Regions from separate parts of the Lysinibacillus sp. FSL R5-0849 genome, predicted to be linked through region 1. Evidence: riboswitches for the same ligand, from Rfam matches in the RefSeq annotation. Region 1 holds a riboswitch; the other holds the start of a gene.
The links. A riboswitch is a leader RNA that binds a small molecule or an ion and turns the genes downstream of it on or off. The one in region 1 is predicted to bind S-adenosylmethionine.
Positions count from the first base shown of each region.

Region 2: it holds a riboswitch for S-adenosylmethionine, as region 1 does, so the genes downstream of both, metK (methionine adenosyltransferase) here and MKY80_RS08100 (YezD family protein) in region 1, are expected to answer to the same signal.

Region 1 covers NZ_CP152004.1:1,705,144-1,713,489, reverse strand. The annotation lists gene MKY80_RS08120 (formate--tetrahydrofolate ligase) at 104-1,783, opposite strand; gene MKY80_RS08115 (cold-shock protein) at 1,997-2,197, shown strand; gene MKY80_RS08110 (VOC family protein) at 2,301-3,086, opposite strand; gene MKY80_RS08105 (flavin reductase family protein) at 3,244-3,729, shown strand; gene MKY80_RS08100 (YezD family protein) at 3,814-4,005, opposite strand; SAM riboswitch class I at 4,039-4,133, opposite strand; gene MKY80_RS08095 (heparan-alpha-glucosaminide N-acetyltransferase domain-containing protein) at 4,304-5,398, opposite strand; gene MKY80_RS08090 (TetR/AcrR family transcriptional regulator) at 5,382-5,990, opposite strand; gene MKY80_RS08085 (phosphopantothenoylcysteine decarboxylase) at 6,087-6,761, opposite strand; gene MKY80_RS08080 (LysR family transcriptional regulator) at 6,836-7,714, opposite strand; gene MKY80_RS08075 (DMT family transporter) at 7,849-8,346, shown strand, end outside.
Region 2 covers NZ_CP152004.1:3,594,498-3,602,843, reverse strand. The annotation lists gene MKY80_RS17640 (IclR family transcriptional regulator) at 1-635, shown strand, start outside; gene MKY80_RS17635 (aminopeptidase) at 647-1,570, shown strand; gene MKY80_RS17630 (NUDIX domain-containing protein) at 1,787-2,278, shown strand; gene MKY80_RS17625 (prolyl oligopeptidase family serine peptidase) at 2,262-3,038, shown strand; gene MKY80_RS17620 (alpha/beta hydrolase) at 3,118-4,074, opposite strand; gene pckA (phosphoenolpyruvate carboxykinase (ATP)) at 4,162-5,748, opposite strand; SAM riboswitch class I at 6,141-6,259, shown strand; gene metK (methionine adenosyltransferase) at 6,543-7,739, shown strand; gene MKY80_RS17605 (gamma carbonic anhydrase family protein) at 7,911-8,346, opposite strand, start outside.

The DNA of each region.
Region 1 (8,346 bases):
AGTGGCATTTGAGGAAGGAGATGTTAAAATGACTAGGCTTTTAAATCAGCTAAAAAATAAAAAAAGCTGCACCTCTGTTAAAGGGCAGCTTTTCAACATTTATTTAGAACAATCCTACCGCATGTCCGTCATTATCGACATTCATGCGTAAAGCTGCAGGAGCTTTTGGTAGTCCTGGCATTGTCATAATATCGCCTGTCAGACAAACTAAGAAACCAGCACCAAGCTTTGGAATCACCTCACGAATTGTGACCGTGAAGCCTTCTGGACGTCCAAGTAAGCTAGGCTGATCGGATAAAGAGTATTGCGTTTTCGCCATACAAATTGGTAGAGAATCCCAGCCGAATTTTTCAATTTGAGCCATTTGTTTTTTAGCTTGGTCTGTGAATTGAACATCTTTTCCACCATATACCTTTTGTACAATGGTACGCACTTTTTCTTCAATGGACTCTGTTACATCGTATAATGGTGAGAAGTTGTTTTCTTCTTCCAACACAGCTAGTACTTGTTCAGCTAAGGCTACTCCACCTTTACCGCCCTCTTCCCAGACATTTGTTCGGGCAATACGTACATGATTTTCTTGGCACCAGTTTAGAACGGCCTCTAGCTCTGCCTCTGTGTCTGTAATGAAACGATTTAATGCAATAATCGGTTCAACACCAAATGTACGTACCGTGTCGACGTGTTTAGCTAAATTTTCAATCCCTTGGAGCAGGGCTTCCACATTTTCACCGACAAGTGATGTTTTTGGAACACCACCATGCATTTTTAGTGCACGAATCGTTGCTACGATCACAACGGCACTTGGCTTAAAGCCTGCTTTACGAGCTTTAATGTTCATGAACTTTTCAGCACCTAAATCAGAGCCGAAGCCCGCTTCTGTCACCACAATATCAGCTAGCTTACGAGCAGTTTGTGTCGCCATAATGGAATTACAGCCATGGGCAATATTAGCAAATGGACCACCATGTATAATAGCTGGTGTCCCTTCTAATGTTTGTACTAAGTTTGGCTTAAAGGCATCCTTCAATAATAATGTTAAGGCACCCTCTACCTGTAAATCACGCACAAAAACAGGCTCGCGCTCAAATGTGTAGCCAATTACAATGCTAGCGATGCGCTCCCGTAAATCCTCAATGCTTGTTGCTAAACAGAACACTGCCATAATTTCGGAGGCAACCGTAATATCAAAGCCGTCTTCACGTGGCATGCCTTGAACAGGCCCTCCTAATCCGACAATCACTTTCCGTAATGAACGATCATTCAAGTCCATCACACGTTTCCAAATAATACGTCGTGGATCAATGTTTAAGACATTCCCTTGGTGGATATGATTATCAATAAATGCGGATAAAGCATTATTGGCTGTTGTTATCGCGTGAAGGTCACCAGTGAAGTGTAAGTTAATATCCTCCATTGGTACTACCTGTGCATAGCCTCCGCCTGTTGCGCCACCTTTTACACCCATTACTGGACCAAGAGATGGTTCACGTAAAGCTACCATCACTTTCTTATTTAATTGATGAAGGGCATCAGCTAGTCCTACAGTCACAGTCGACTTCCCTTCACCTGCTGGGGTTGGACTAATAGCTGACACTAATACAACCTTTGCGTCCTCACCTTGAGCTGTAATTTTTAATGGGTCTATCTTCGCTTTGTAGCGGCCATACTGCTCAAGTGCATCCTCTGGAATACCTGCAGCATTGGCAATTTCCGTAATAGGTTTGATCACTGCTTGACTCGCGATTTCTAAATCTGTTAATGGTTGATTTTTCGTTGTCATTTGGCATCCTACTTTCTATGTTGTTCATTTCCATTATAGTCTTAATTGTGAAAAAAAAGAAAGTCAGATATGCTAGCATTCCGACAATCAATTGACATTTTTGTTCAATTCATGTATGTTCTAAGAGAAAATGCATTTTTTTCACATTTTCTCATTGATAGCACGACTTCTTTAACTTTATCTTACTTTCAAGCGCATTGGAGGCGAATGCTTATGCAACATGGGATCGTAAAGTGGTTCAATAATGAAAAGGGTTATGGCTTTATTGAATGTGATGATGGAGAAGATGTATTTGTACATTTTACGGGCATCCAGGAGGAAGGCTTCCGTACACTTGAAGAAGGTCAAAAGGTTTCATTTGATGTTGTGGAAGGCAATCGCGGCCCGCAAGCATCAAATGTTGTAAAATTATAAGCTAGAATATAGTAAGTGGATGAAGTATTTGAAAATGGCTCAATCCACTTTTTGCATGTTTGCACATAAAAATCCACTTCAACGATTGAAGTGGATTTTTAATTTATTTATTAATCCAATAAAAAGCACCTGGACACACTAATGTTTCCTTTGTTCGGTGTGGATCCTTTAATGTTACACCGATTGGCCCTTCTTTTAAATGACCGAGCGTCATGCTAGATGCTGAGGCTTCCTCATAAAAATCCAAGCGCATATTCGCTAGCTGTAGAGACATAAACTGCTCATGCTGCTCAAACTCGGGTAGTTGTAATACTTTCTGCCAAAGCTGCACCGTCTCCTCCACATCCTTGACAAAAAACTGAATGGATTCCATTGTAATGGCTTGTTTTTCATCAATCGCGCCACTAGCCTTTAATTGAGCCAAACGCTCCTCATCTCCATCTGCCCATTCAATTAAGAAAGGAAAATCCACTGAAAGGCCAGGTCTGCCAAAATGCAATAGCTTCCATTCGATTATCGTGCCGTCTGGTCTTGTGCGGCTACAAGCATCGGGACCATATACTTCATAGCCCAATGCACGCAATCGTTGACCATCGTCTTCAATATTTTTGGTGCGCAAGGCAATTCGTGAAAATCCTTGGCGCTCACGATCACGTTTAAACGTATAATGTAGGGAATATGGGTACAGGGCCGCTTGCTCAAATAAATCACGATCATAAATAGCGATTTGTTCAATATAGCTTAAGCCAAAATAACTTAGCGTATTGTAAGTCCCCCACATCGTGTGTTGACCACCGTTCACTGTATGGACATTTCGTTTATTGAAGAAAACCTTTATATTTTCCGGTGATTCTACTTGATGTACCAGATGATCAAAATATAAAGTCATGGCAATTCCCCTTTCTTTCCCCCATTAGCTTTACCTGGATGTGTAATTGATTTAATATTTACTTAAGAAAAGGAGTTACTATATGGTATGAAAAAAGTGCAATTTACCTACTAACTCCGTTAACTAATTTATTACTAACTATAAAGAGGTGATTTGAATGACAGATCATGTTGCTGCTTTTAAATTGGCATTAGGTAACTATCCTACAGGTGTAACAGTTGTTACAGCTTGTCATGAAACGAATCCAATTGGCTTAACCGTCAATTCTTTTGCATCTGTTTCTATTGATCCACTACTTATTTTATGGTCACTTGATAAAAAATCTCAGCTCCATCCTTACTTTATGAGTGCGGAAAAATTCGCTGTCAATATTTTAGCAAGTGATCAAGAGCAATTATGTACATTATTTGCAAGTAAAGTCCCAGATCGCTTTGCTCAAGCAAAATGGTCTACTTCTTCTTTAGGACTACCGATTTTACATGATACAGCAGCTATTTTACAATGTAAATCCTTTCAGCAAATAGATGCAGGTGATCATACTATTTTTATTGGCCAGGTGCTAGATATTACAAACTCTCAAAAGGAGCCCCTTCTCTATCATCGCCGTCATATCGGTCAGATTCCAAAAAGCTTCTATAGCTAATTGCCATAAAAAAAGGGCCACTTGTAAGCAACGGAAACCATGCTTATTGGTGGCCTTTTCACATCGTTCAACTGAAATGATCCTTTATTTCTTCTGAGGAAATCTCTGCTTTTCAAGCCTATTAATTTGAACAATTACACCATCCTGAATCGTAATATGCACTTCACCAAATTCAAGATTTTGAATGGCCTTTGCAATAGCCTCTAATTTCTTATCTTCTACCTTTGCCGACTGAGCCATACGATACACCCCTTCTTTTTCATCCTTGTTGTACAAAAGAGGCCAATGCATCAAACTGATTGATAGCCCCTCCTATCTCTCAGATACATCGGTTGGAAGTGGCACCTATGTTTCGGTTGCCGAGGCTTCATTGGGCCAAGTCCCTCCACCTATCTTGATAAGAGTACTGCGTTTCTTGAAAATAATTCTATAATTCTGTAATAAGATTGTCAATATAAAATATTAGAAAACCTAGCTGAATACTTTGTAATGATTATTTTAGATTAGAAAACTATCTATATCTAAAGTATTTTATGCCTAATCAACGAGAAATAGATGGCAATCCATTAATTTATTACGAACTCCATTTCCTCATCAAGAATTCAAGGGGACCTCGACGATGTTTAGCTCTCCACCAGACAGAAACAAGCACACATCCTACAAAGTAACAGCAGGCATATAGCATGGAAAAGGTAAGCGTCTGATTCTCCAACTTTTGGCAAACAATTAATATTCCAATCCCAATAAAAACATGGCCGACATAATGCGTTAAAGACAATTGTCCCGTAAAGATCAAAGCTTCAATTACTTTATTTTTACATGTCTCAACAAGATAGATGGAGCCCACGATAAGGACAATTGCCGACGCTGAGTTAGATAGAACATACATCATATTCGGTGGAATCGGTCCCGTATCAAATAAATACAATGCACTCTCTACATCTAATAAATGGATCGTTGTCATCTTAATAAATATCGTTGAAAAAGTCTCCGTCATTATGACTAGCAATAAGCCCATCACCAATAAGATTTTTCGTAATGAACGATTAGTTAAATCTAATGTGCCGATTACCATGCCAATTAGAAAGAAACAAATCCAGGGAAATAGTGGATGATAGCCATTAAACATCAAATTTCTTATAAATCCTGCCGGTGTCCAAAAATCAAGATACTCTAGTAATACATATGTTGGATGCCACCCAGCGAAGTAATTAAATTGAATTTGGAGCCATTGTGAAAGGATGAGGATGACACCGATTATGAACATCATCATTTTCTTGGATTGGGCAATCAAACATGCGGCAACAAACATATACACGCCATAATAATGTAAGATATCTCCTGTCCAGCCTACTGCATATAGGACTATTCCTATCACGAATAACAAAAACGACCTCTTCCACAAAGTAAGTCGATTCTTACGAAGAAGTATTGGGTCCTTAGTCTCTCTAGCCTGACGAGTCATTAAAGCTGTTCCTATTCCTGCTAGCATGACAAATACGGCCGAGGCACGCCCCTCAAATAGATTTTGTAAGGCCATCAACCATGTTGAACCATTCGTTGTAGAACCCGTTATGACTCCAAAATTGACAATGAACATACCAAACATGGCGAGAGCTCTTGCAAAATCAAGACCTTCAATGCGCCGATTATCATCTCTTATTGCCATCTTCGCCTCCTTGGATAACACTATGCACAGCCTCCTTCCAAATAGCTCTGTAGTCCAATTGGTTACCTGTTAACATGAAATTACCGATATTATCATAGACCAAGGCTAGCATCTGTGCCTTTGCTTCTATAGTGGGAGTATCCTCTAGAACCCCTAGCTCCACGCCATATTGTAGGACTTCCACAAAGCTTGTTAAAAAGCTGGTTTCTAGCTCTACTAATTGTTTCTTATAGCTTTCATCGCGAGCTGCTAATAGTACATATTGGTTAAATATTTTATTAAAATAAGGATCCTTGCCCTGCGCCTCAATAGACTTATAGCCCAGCTCGAGTACTTCCTCCTTGAAATTAACGCGAGAAAGCTCTTTATAATCCACAGCGACATCTTGTTGAATTACTTTATACAGTTCATCAAATAAGTAAGTGATTAATTGATCCTTTGATTGAAAATAATAATAAATGGCTGGTTTTGATATACCGACCTCTGCAGCAATCATGGCTAAGCTTGTTTTTTCAAACCCTTTTTCTGCAAACATCACATAAGCAACTTCTATAATCTTTTGAAAAGTTTGTTCCTTATTCCCCATCATCATTCTCCTTTTTTACCGACCGTTAAGTAAATATTAAATGATACTCCTCTTTTAGACAAGAAAAAACTGTGTAGAAATATTTCTCTACACAGTTCATATTTATTGATGTTGTAAATATATCATTAAAGCTTCGGCTGTTTTTTGCTTGCCCATTACTTTCATAGGCAGTCCATCAGCAGGTACAATCCAATGGGGCTCGTCCCCGCCATATAAAGATTGAGAGCTATTGGCTACCATCAATTGAGCATGAGCTGTTTCCATTCGCAGTCGTGCACGTGCTAATAAAAACTCCTCGTCATCGGTCGCTTCTAGCTTAAACCCTACTAGCGTCACATTCGGTTGCCAGCCTTTAATTTGCCCTAAGACTTTTGGCGCCTTTTTAAAATGAATAATAGGTGGCTCATCGGAAGGCATTTTCCCCGCTTCCTCCATCAAATTGCCTGATTGATCATATACTTTATCGATGACCCAATCGGAGCCAGCCGCAGCCATAATAACGATATCTACATGTTCTTGTTGGACAGCATGACGAACCTTTTCTCCTAAATCCTCAATACCTTCAAATCTAATCAATTTCATTTGATCGTGATTCACTGGAAGCTGTGCAAAATAACCATGCATATATACTACATTAGCACCAGCAGCGAGTGCCGCCTCCGCTAAATAACAGCCCATTGTCCCTTTTGATAAATTCGTATGCCCTCGTACACGATCCCATTTTTCAAGTGTTCCCCCACTTGTAATGAGTACGGTTTTACCTTGTAATGTCCCCATCCACTCACCTATTTTCTAAAATATATACACCTACTATTTTACCGTAATGCAAGGATAGGCTTCAATAGATTCCATCATAGTGCATTTTTTTGTTCCATTAACCATGCACTTAAAATTTCCGCAAATTTCTTCGTTACAGGTGATGCATTATGCTTCATCGCAATCCCAATCGTACGGTAGGCACCTTGCTTCAGAGGAATCGCTCTTAAGGTAGGCGGCAAAGTCTGAATGACCAATTGGGGTAAAATACTAATCCCAAGTTGATGAGAAATCATGGAAACAATGCCGACCTCCTCTGAAAGCTCAAAGCGAATATTGGGCTTCACATGATATTGTTCCAACAAAACTTTGACATCATTGGTCCCTTTATAGGAAGTCATAATAAAAGGCATATCTTCCAAATCAACAATATCGATCTCAGACTTATTAAATAGTGGACTTTGATCTGAAACGATACATAATAAAGGGTCCTGCTGTAATTCCGTATACTGATATTGCTCAGATTTTTGACCATTTAAAAAACCAGCCTCTATTTCCCCACTGAGTAGCCATTGTTCAATTTCATAATAATCACCCTCGCGTAATTCCACCTGTATTCCAGGAAACTGATTATCCATAATCCTAATAATTTCTGGCATCCAATTGGAAGATATACTTGAAATAACGCCAATACGCACGTTTCCTCTTGTTACTCCATGAATATGTGCTGCCTCTTGTTGCAATAATTCCTGTGCGTCTAAAACCTGACGCATCGCCCTTAGCATGGTTTGCCCCTCACTTGTCAGTGTGACACCCACTCTACTTCGATGTATGAGCGCAAATCCAAAATCTTTTTCTAAACTTGACACGGCGTGACTGACAGCAGACTGAGTTAGTCCGAGTGCATCTGCTGCTTTTGTAAAGCTTGCTACCTCTGCTACCTTTGTTAAAATCTCATATTTCACTAAGCTCATCAGCAATACCTCTACATACATGAATTTTTTTAATCCTAATCATTATAAACATTCGTTTTACTAATCTCAACACAAGATATATAGTAATTTTTAGTATAAAAACTGTTTTAGTACACAGATGGTAGGTGAACATAATGAGTATCCAAGGAAAAGCAAATGTATTGATGGTTATTGTCACAATGTTTTGGGGACTATCTTATACCTTTATGGTCATGGGGCTTGAAACATTGGCTGTTTATAATGTGGTGGCATTGCGTTGTATCATCGCATTTTTAGTAGCAGGGCTTATTTTTTATAAACGGATGATTAAGGTAAATGGTAAGACTTTAAAATATGCAGCTATCCAAGGATTTTTATTATTCATTGTGTTCGCATTAAGCTTATTTGGCTTACAGTCCACGTCAGTTTCAAATGCAGGCTTTATTTTAAGTCTAACGGTTGTATTAGTGCCGATTTTCAGTAGCTTTATTGATAAAAAATTACCTTCCAGAGCCGTCAGCTTTGCAATTATTTGTACGATGATTGGTATAACAGTATTAACGGCGCAAGGTTCATTCTCCTTCCATAAAGGAGATTTGTTAGTAGCAATCGCTGCTCTATGCTATTCTATTTATTTACTTTTAAACAGTTCA
Region 2 (8,346 bases), 1.9 Mb from region 1:
AAACATTTGAGAATAATGGGTTTATTACAAAGGATCCAGTAACCAAAAAGTACTCCTTGGGTATTGCATTATGGGAAATTGGTATGAATATGTATGATTCATTAAACATAGATCAGCTATGTATGCCTGTTCTTGATAACTTAAAGGATGTTACTGGTGAAACCGCCATATTTACAGTTTTAAATGGATTGGAAGCGTTAACTTTATTAAAAGCGGAGCCTGTGAATAAGGTGAAGTTTACTGTTTCAAGAGGAAGTAGATCTCCGCTTTATGTAGGTGCTTCCTATCGTTCTATGCTTGCTTTCCTAAGTGATGAGCAAATTTCTAAGGTTATTGATGAACCGCTAACCGCTTATACGACCAATACGATGACGAATGCAAATGACATACGGTTAGAGCTTGAAAAAATACGTAGCTGTGGTTATGCACTCAGTAACAGTGAATATTCCGTCGATGTATTGGCACTTGCTATGCCTATATTTAATAGTGATGAAAAGGTCGTAGCCTCTATCACTGTTTCTGGCCCTATCTACCGATTTACGGAACAACGAGTACCTGAATTTTTGGGTCCTTTAACAGATGCTAGAAATGAAATAGAAGGAATCATTCGTAGATATCATTTGAATTTTAATTAAGGAGTGCTACTATGCAGCATTTACATGATATTGCACTGAAGGTATTAAAAGATCATTTAAATGTTCAATCGTCAGAAACGCTTTTAATTTTGACAGATGTTCAAAAGCAAGACTTAGCAACAATCTTTTATGAGGCTGGGCTAACAATAACGGCTAATACAATGCTTATGGTTATGCCGTTATTGGAGAAATCAGGACAGGAGCCTATTCATGCAGTTTCATCGCTTTTGGCAAATGCTGATGTCTCACTTTGTTTGACTACTCACTCCTTGACACATACAGCAGCCCGTAAAAATGCCTGTGAAAAAGGTGGTCGTGTAGCGACTATGCCAGGTATTACGTGGGAGATGCTGGAACAAGGTGCGCTTCATGCAGATGCGCAAGAGATTGAGGAAATGGTAGAAAAATATGTCCAGCTTCTCGATAAGGCGGCAGGAATTCGAATTGTTAAGGATGGTCATGAGCTAACATTTAGTGTAGAAAACCGCTTAGGCATTCGTTCGACTGGCGTTATTCGCCAAGCAGGAGAGCATGGTAATATTCCCTCCGGTGAATCCTATATTGCGCCAATAGAGACATCTGCAAATGGTGAAATTTTAGTGGATGGTTCTATTGCTAATATTGGAGTCTTAAAGGAACCATTATTATTAAAAATTTCTAATGGACGATTAGTAGAAGCAATTGGTCCGGATGGTCCTCGATTGCTAGAGTTACTTGGCGAAGAGAATGGTCGGATCATCGCAGAGTTCGGCATTGGAGCTAATAAAAGTGCTATGTTATGTGGTAATGTATTAGAAGATGAGAAGGTCTATGGGACAATCCATATCGCATTCGGTAGCAATGTACCATTCGGTGGAGCAAATACAGCGGATGTCCATATTGATTGTGTAGTGAAAAATCCGGTTGTTTATTTCGATGGTGAACGAGTCATTTAATGTAAAGCGTGTCTTCATTTGAAGCACGCTTTTTTGCTTGCTTACACTATATTTAAAGTTGCTTGTTTCTGTATGATTACTCTATAGTTAACTTAGATAAACTAGAGGGATTTAAATGATTTGCACTTAGTGGAAATGCAATCCCAACAAAACAGAAATTAGGAATTCACGATGCCTGTAAGTGAAGGCAATGAAAAATGACTTCTGTTATTCAGCATGAAAGAACGTGAGGTTGAAGATATGTTAACATTTACAGATTTACATGGCCTGCGCGTAGAATTGAGTTTTACGAGAGGGGAGTCTACCGTAGAACCCAAACACGTCCTTGTTTTATTAAAGCATCAAAATAAGTGGCTATGTACTATACATAAACGACGTGGTGTCGAGGTGCCAGGTGGCAAATTGGAGAAAGGCGAAACGCTAGAGGATGCAGCTATAAGGGAAGTATTTGAAGAAACCGGTGTCCGTGTGAAAAATCTTCAATGGTTTGCAGAATATGCGGTTCATGATGACATATTATTTTGTAAAACGGTTTTTACTGCACAATTTGCTGGGCAGGAGGACATTGAATTTGATTTAGAAACATCCGGTATGCTGTGGTTATCTGATGAGGAATTTACCCATCATCCAAACTTGAGCTTTCATATGAAGGATGAAGGAATGAAGAAAATGCTGGAGGAGTTGAAACGACGTGACAAAAAATGGTGATATCGTTGAAAAGCGCGCCTATCCTTCACCCAATCCAGCAATACGTTTAACTGAAATTACTTATATGTCACAGGGCTTGCGAATAAAAGGACTTCTAGCAGAGCCGAAAACTGAGGGTACATATGATGGCTTTTTATATTTAAGAGGGGGTATGCAAAGCATAGGTATGGTAAGACCCTCACGTATTGCCCAATTTGCCGCTCAAGGCTTTATCGTCTTTGCACCGTATTATCGTGGAAATAGAGGTGGCGAGGGCAAAGATGAGTTTGCAGGGGCGGATCGTTATGATGCTGTTTTTGCTGTTGATGTACTGAAGCAATTTTGCAATGATAATATTCATGTTTTTGGCTTTTCGCGTGGAGGCATCATGGCTCTATGGACAGCAATTTTACGAAGGGATATTACTTCCGTTGTGACATGGGCTGGAGTTTCTGATGCAACGGCCACTTACTGGGAACGTACAGATATGCGACGGATGATGAAACGCGTTATCGGAGGAACACCAAACCGTGTACCGGAAGCCTATGATGCTCGTACACCTTTGTTTGAAGTAGAGCATATAACAGCTCCAGTGTTAATTATTCATGGCTATCAGGATGAGAATGTGGATATAGAGCATGCTAGACAACTGGCATTTTTCTTAGACGATGCTAATAAAACATACGAAACATGGTATGACCTTCATTATGCACACCAATACCCGCCAGCTAAAAATCGTGAAACCGTACGTGCTCTTTGTGAATGGATGAAGCAACACTAGAAAATGAAATTATTAAGGCCCCTTCTTAAATAGCTATCATCTGGAGATGAATAGGTATTCTAAAAGAAGGGGCACTTTATTATTTCATATAAGTTTCTAAGAAATACTGAATCGTTTCCCAATAGAGCTCGCCAGCTACGCTTTCCGCCTCGCCATGACCAGCACCTTCGACAAGTAATTTTTGCTTCGGTACATTTGCTGCCTCATATACGTCATTCAACATGGTCGAAGGGACAAAAGTATCGTTGTCTCCATGAATAAACAGCATAGGGGTTTTCGATTTTGCCACTTGATCAACAGCACTAGCTTCTCCCAGAGTATAGCCTGCTTTTAATTTAGTTACGACTGAAGAGAATTGCATAATTGGGAATGAAGGCAAGTGAAAGATTGCTTGTAATTGATAGGAAAATTCATCCCATACGGAAGAATAACCGCAATCCTCAATGATTGCCTTTACATTTGACGGCAAATCCTCGCCTGAAGCCATCATCACAGTGGCGCCTCCCATTGAAACTCCAAATAGCACAATTTCAGCATCTTTATTCCCGTTTACAATGTCGTCAATCCATGAAACAACATCAAAACGATCATGCCACCCCATGCCGATATAATCACCTTCACTTTGACCATGTCCTCTTGCATCGGGAATTAGCACATGATAGCCCATATCATAAAATTGTTTAGCATACTTAGTCATTTGTGTACCATCACTTGAATAGCCATGGAAAATAATTGCCCATTTGTCCGTGGGCTGGCTGTTTTGGATAGCGTAAGCATGCAGATTAAGAGAATCATAGGATTGAATAGCCTTCTCCTCATAATGCTTGTTAAACCATTGCTCACGGTCCTCTTTCTCTTGAGCCTCATTTGAATTGCTATCAATTAAATTATGGGGGGCATCTAGAACAGCTGTTTTATCAGTATCCGGATTTAATGCCAGATTATAAAAGTAGTTGCCTGCAAAAAAACCAGCACCAATAAATAATGCCAATAATATAGTAATGATTGCTACTAGTAATTTGTATTTTCTTTTCATATGTATCTCCCTATATTAGCTTCATCTATGTTTTATGGGAAAGAAAAAGAGAACGAATTATCTCGTTCCCTTTTCTTGTTCTAGTTGTTATTTTAATGGGCCACCAAGTGTAGTGATGGCTTCAGAAACGTTTGCAAATTTCTGGAAGTTTTCGTTGAATAAACCTGCAAGTTCAGCAGCTTTTGCATCGTATGCAGCTTTATCTGCCCATGCTTCACGAGGATTTAACACTTGTGAAGGTACACCTTCAACTGCTGTTGGGATGTGTAAACCAAATACAGCATCTTGTGTCGTTTCAACATTTGTTAATTTACCATCGATAGCTGCGCGCACCATTGTACGTGTATAAGAAAGCTTCATACGGCTACCAGTACCATATTCTCCACCAGTCCAACCAGTGTTCACTAGGAATACCTGTGCGCCATGTTCGTCAATTTTTTGACCTAACATTTCTGCATAAACTGTTGCAGGAAGTGGAAGGAATGGAGAACCGAAGCAAGTAGAGAATACTGGTTCTGGCTCTGTTACACCACGTTCAGTTCCAGCAAGTTTTGAAGTGAAACCACTTAAGAAGTGATACATAGCTTGCTCTTTTGTTAATTTACTGATAGGAGGTAAAACGCCAAACGCATCAGCTGTTAGGAAGATGATTGTTTTTGGATGACCTGCTACAGAAGGATCAACAATGTTTTCGATGTATTGAATCGGATAAGCTACACGTGTATTTTCTGTTAATGATCCATCATCATAATCACAAATACGAGTTTCTGGATCAACAGCTACGTTTTCTAAAACAGAGCCGAAGCGGATTGCATTGTAGATTTCTGGTTCTTTCTCAGCAGAAAGGTTGATCGTTTTTGCATAGCAACCACCCTCAATATTGAATACACCATTATCAGACCAGCCGTGTTCATCGTCACCGATAAGCTTACGGTCTGGATCAGCGGATAATGTTGTTTTACCAGTACCAGATAGACCGAAGAATAATGCTACATCGCCAGCTTCACCAACGTTTGCTGAACAGTGCATAGAAAGGATACCTTGTTGTGGTAATAAGTAGTTCATAATACCGAAAATAGATTTTTTCATTTCACCAGCATATTCAGTACCACCAATTAAGATAATTTTCTTTTCAAGTGATACAATGATGAATGTTTCAGAAGCAGTACCGTCAACCGCAGGATCTGCTTTAAAGTTAGGAGCTGAGATGACAGTGAAGTCTGCAACATGCGAAGCTAATTCGTCTTTAGTTGGACGGATAAATAATTGATGAGCGAAAAGGTTGTGCCAAGCGTATTCATTAATAACTTGGATGCTTAATTGTGAATCTTTGTCAGCACCAGCAAAGCCTTTGAATACAAATAATTCATCTTGTTCTTTTAAATATTTTATTACTTTTACATACAGGTTATCGAACACTTCAGAGGAAATTGGTTGATTGACTTTACCCCAGTCAATTTGATCTTTTGTGCTTTCTTCTTCTACTGTATATTTATCTTTAGGTGAACGACCAGTGTATTTGCCAGTTTCTGCACGAACTGCGCCATCTACTGTTAACATTGCCTCACCACGAGAAGTAGCTTTTTCTGCTAATTGTGGTACTGAAAGTTGAACGTTAATGTTACCGCCGCTTAATAATTCCTTCAGTTCGTTTGCAATTTCTACTGAATTCATCGATTAAATACCATCCTTTTTTATAGTATTCCCTTGATTTAGAGGGATTTTTTCTTAATTTCAAAAATAGTATAACACAATTGGTTAAATAATCTATACTAATTAAGAAATTATTTTAGAGTTTTTATTACTTTTCAATAAACTGACAAAAAATAATGTTTTTCGAGTAGAAAACATTCAATGCTACAGTAAATTGTCTAAAATTTGAGCCACACATATGTTACCACAAGATGCTAGGTATGTTGTAGGGATTAATTTTCTTCTGTTTACATCATCACCCAAGAATGAAAATTTTTATGGTGATTATTTGTTCCTTCCTTACTATACAGTAATACATAAGAAAATATTTGACAACGTTCTACCTTTTCAGTAACATGAAAATTGAACGGATACTCTTATCCCGAGCTGGTGGAGGGTCAGGCCCTGTGAAACCCGGCAACCTGCATGAATTATTTCACGACATGCGTTGGTGCCAACCTGATGCAAGGGAAAATCCCTTGAACGATAAGAGTGAAAGGTAACGAAGTCATTATTCCTTTCCTCATGTATAGTAACGTGAGTAAAGGATTTTTTTATTGTTAAAAATCAATGTAAAGGTAAGTATATGTAGTTCTTTCCTTATTATAATGACGGATCTTTCGAAATCCTCGTGTTAAAAGTAGCAGTTATTTTTTCACGTAAAGTGAAATGACAACAACAGCGGCTTGAGAGTTCAATCCTTAGGAGCGGACTTGACATGGGTAATGAGTACCGTATTCAAATACTTTTTGTAAGAGTAATAGGAGGAAAACTAAATGACAAAACGTCGACTGTTTACATCAGAAAGTGTAACAGAAGGGCATCCAGATAAAATTTGTGACCAGATTTCGGATGCCATATTAGATGCTATTTTAGCAGAAGATCCAAATGCACGTGTAGCGTGTGAGACAACTGTAACAACAGGATTAGTATTAGTAGCGGGAGAAATTACTACTTCTACTTATGTAGATATCAAAGGTATTGTACGTGATACTGTGGCAGAAATCGGATATACACGTGGGAAATATGGCTTTGATGCTGAAAATTTAGCGGTACTTGTAGCAATTGGTGAGCAATCTCCAGATATTGCTCAAGGTGTTGACCAAGCTTTAGAGGCTCGTGAGGGTTCTATGACAGATGCAGATATTGAAGCAATTGGTGCAGGGGACCAAGGCTTAATGTTTGGCTATGCATGTAATGAAACACCTGAGCTAATGCCGTTACCAATTAGCTTAGCTCATAAGTTAGCACGTCGTTTAACTGAAGTTCGTAAATCTGGTGAGCTAGCTTATTTACGCCCCGATGGTAAAACACAAGTAACAATTGAATACGATGACAATAACGTACCTGTACGTGTCGATACAATTGTTATTTCAACACAGCATGATGAAGAAGCAACACTTGAACAAATTCAGGCTGATCTAAAACAACTTGTGATTGCTCCTGTTGTGCCAAGCGAATTATTAGATACAAAAACAAAATACTTTATCAATCCGACTGGCCGTTTCGTCATTGGTGGGCCAAAAGGAGATGCTGGTTTAACGGGCCGTAAGATAATTGTTGATACATACGGTGGCTATGCACGACACGGTGGCGGTGCATTCTCAGGTAAGGATGCAACAAAAGTTGACCGTTCAGCTGCCTATGCGGCACGTTATGTAGCTAAAAATATTGTAGCAGCTGGTTTAGCAGAACGCGCTGAAGTCCAGTTGGCGTATGCAATTGGCGTGGCACAGCCTGTTTCCATTGCTGTTGATACATTTGGTACAGGAAAAGTGAAGGAAAGCGAAATCGTAGAATGGGTTCGTGAGCTATTTGATTTACGCCCAGCAGGAATTATTAAAATGCTTGATCTTCGTCGTCCAATTTATAAACAAACTGCAGCCTATGGTCACTTCGGTCGTACAGATTTAAATGTACCATGGGAACAAACTGATAAAGCTGACGCATTACGTGTAAAAGCACGTCTGTAAACTATTGTGCTAAAGTGCTGAAGTCGTTAGAAAATTATTCTAATGTATGATGAACAAAAGGGGCTTTTCTGCCCCTTTTGTTTTTTTGCAAAAATGCCCCGCCTTTATTCCTTGAACAATGGTCATGGAAAGCGAGGGATTTTTTATAATGAATGTATTCTTTATAAGCTTTTATTTTTGTAGAGATTTATAATACTGACCTTTTTCTACGTATTCACGTACGATACGCTCCATATCCTCTTTATCCTCAGCGTTTAATTCTCGGACAACTTTCGCTGGACGACCTAATGCTAAGCTATTTGGAGGTATGACTTTACCAGGAGGCACAAGACTTCCGGCTCCAATAAATGCACCCTCTCCAATCTCTGCTCCGTCTAAAATAATGGAGCCCATACCGATTAAGGCATTTTTTCGAATGGTACAGCTATGTAAAGTCACTTGGTGTCCTACTGTGACCTCATCTTCAATGATGAGTGGAAACCTAGGACTTTGATGTAAGCAGCAAAGATCTTGGATACTTACCCGTTCACCAATAATTGTTGGTGAAACATCGCCACGAATTACGGTATTAAACCAAATAGTTGTTTCAGCTCCAATTGTTACGTCT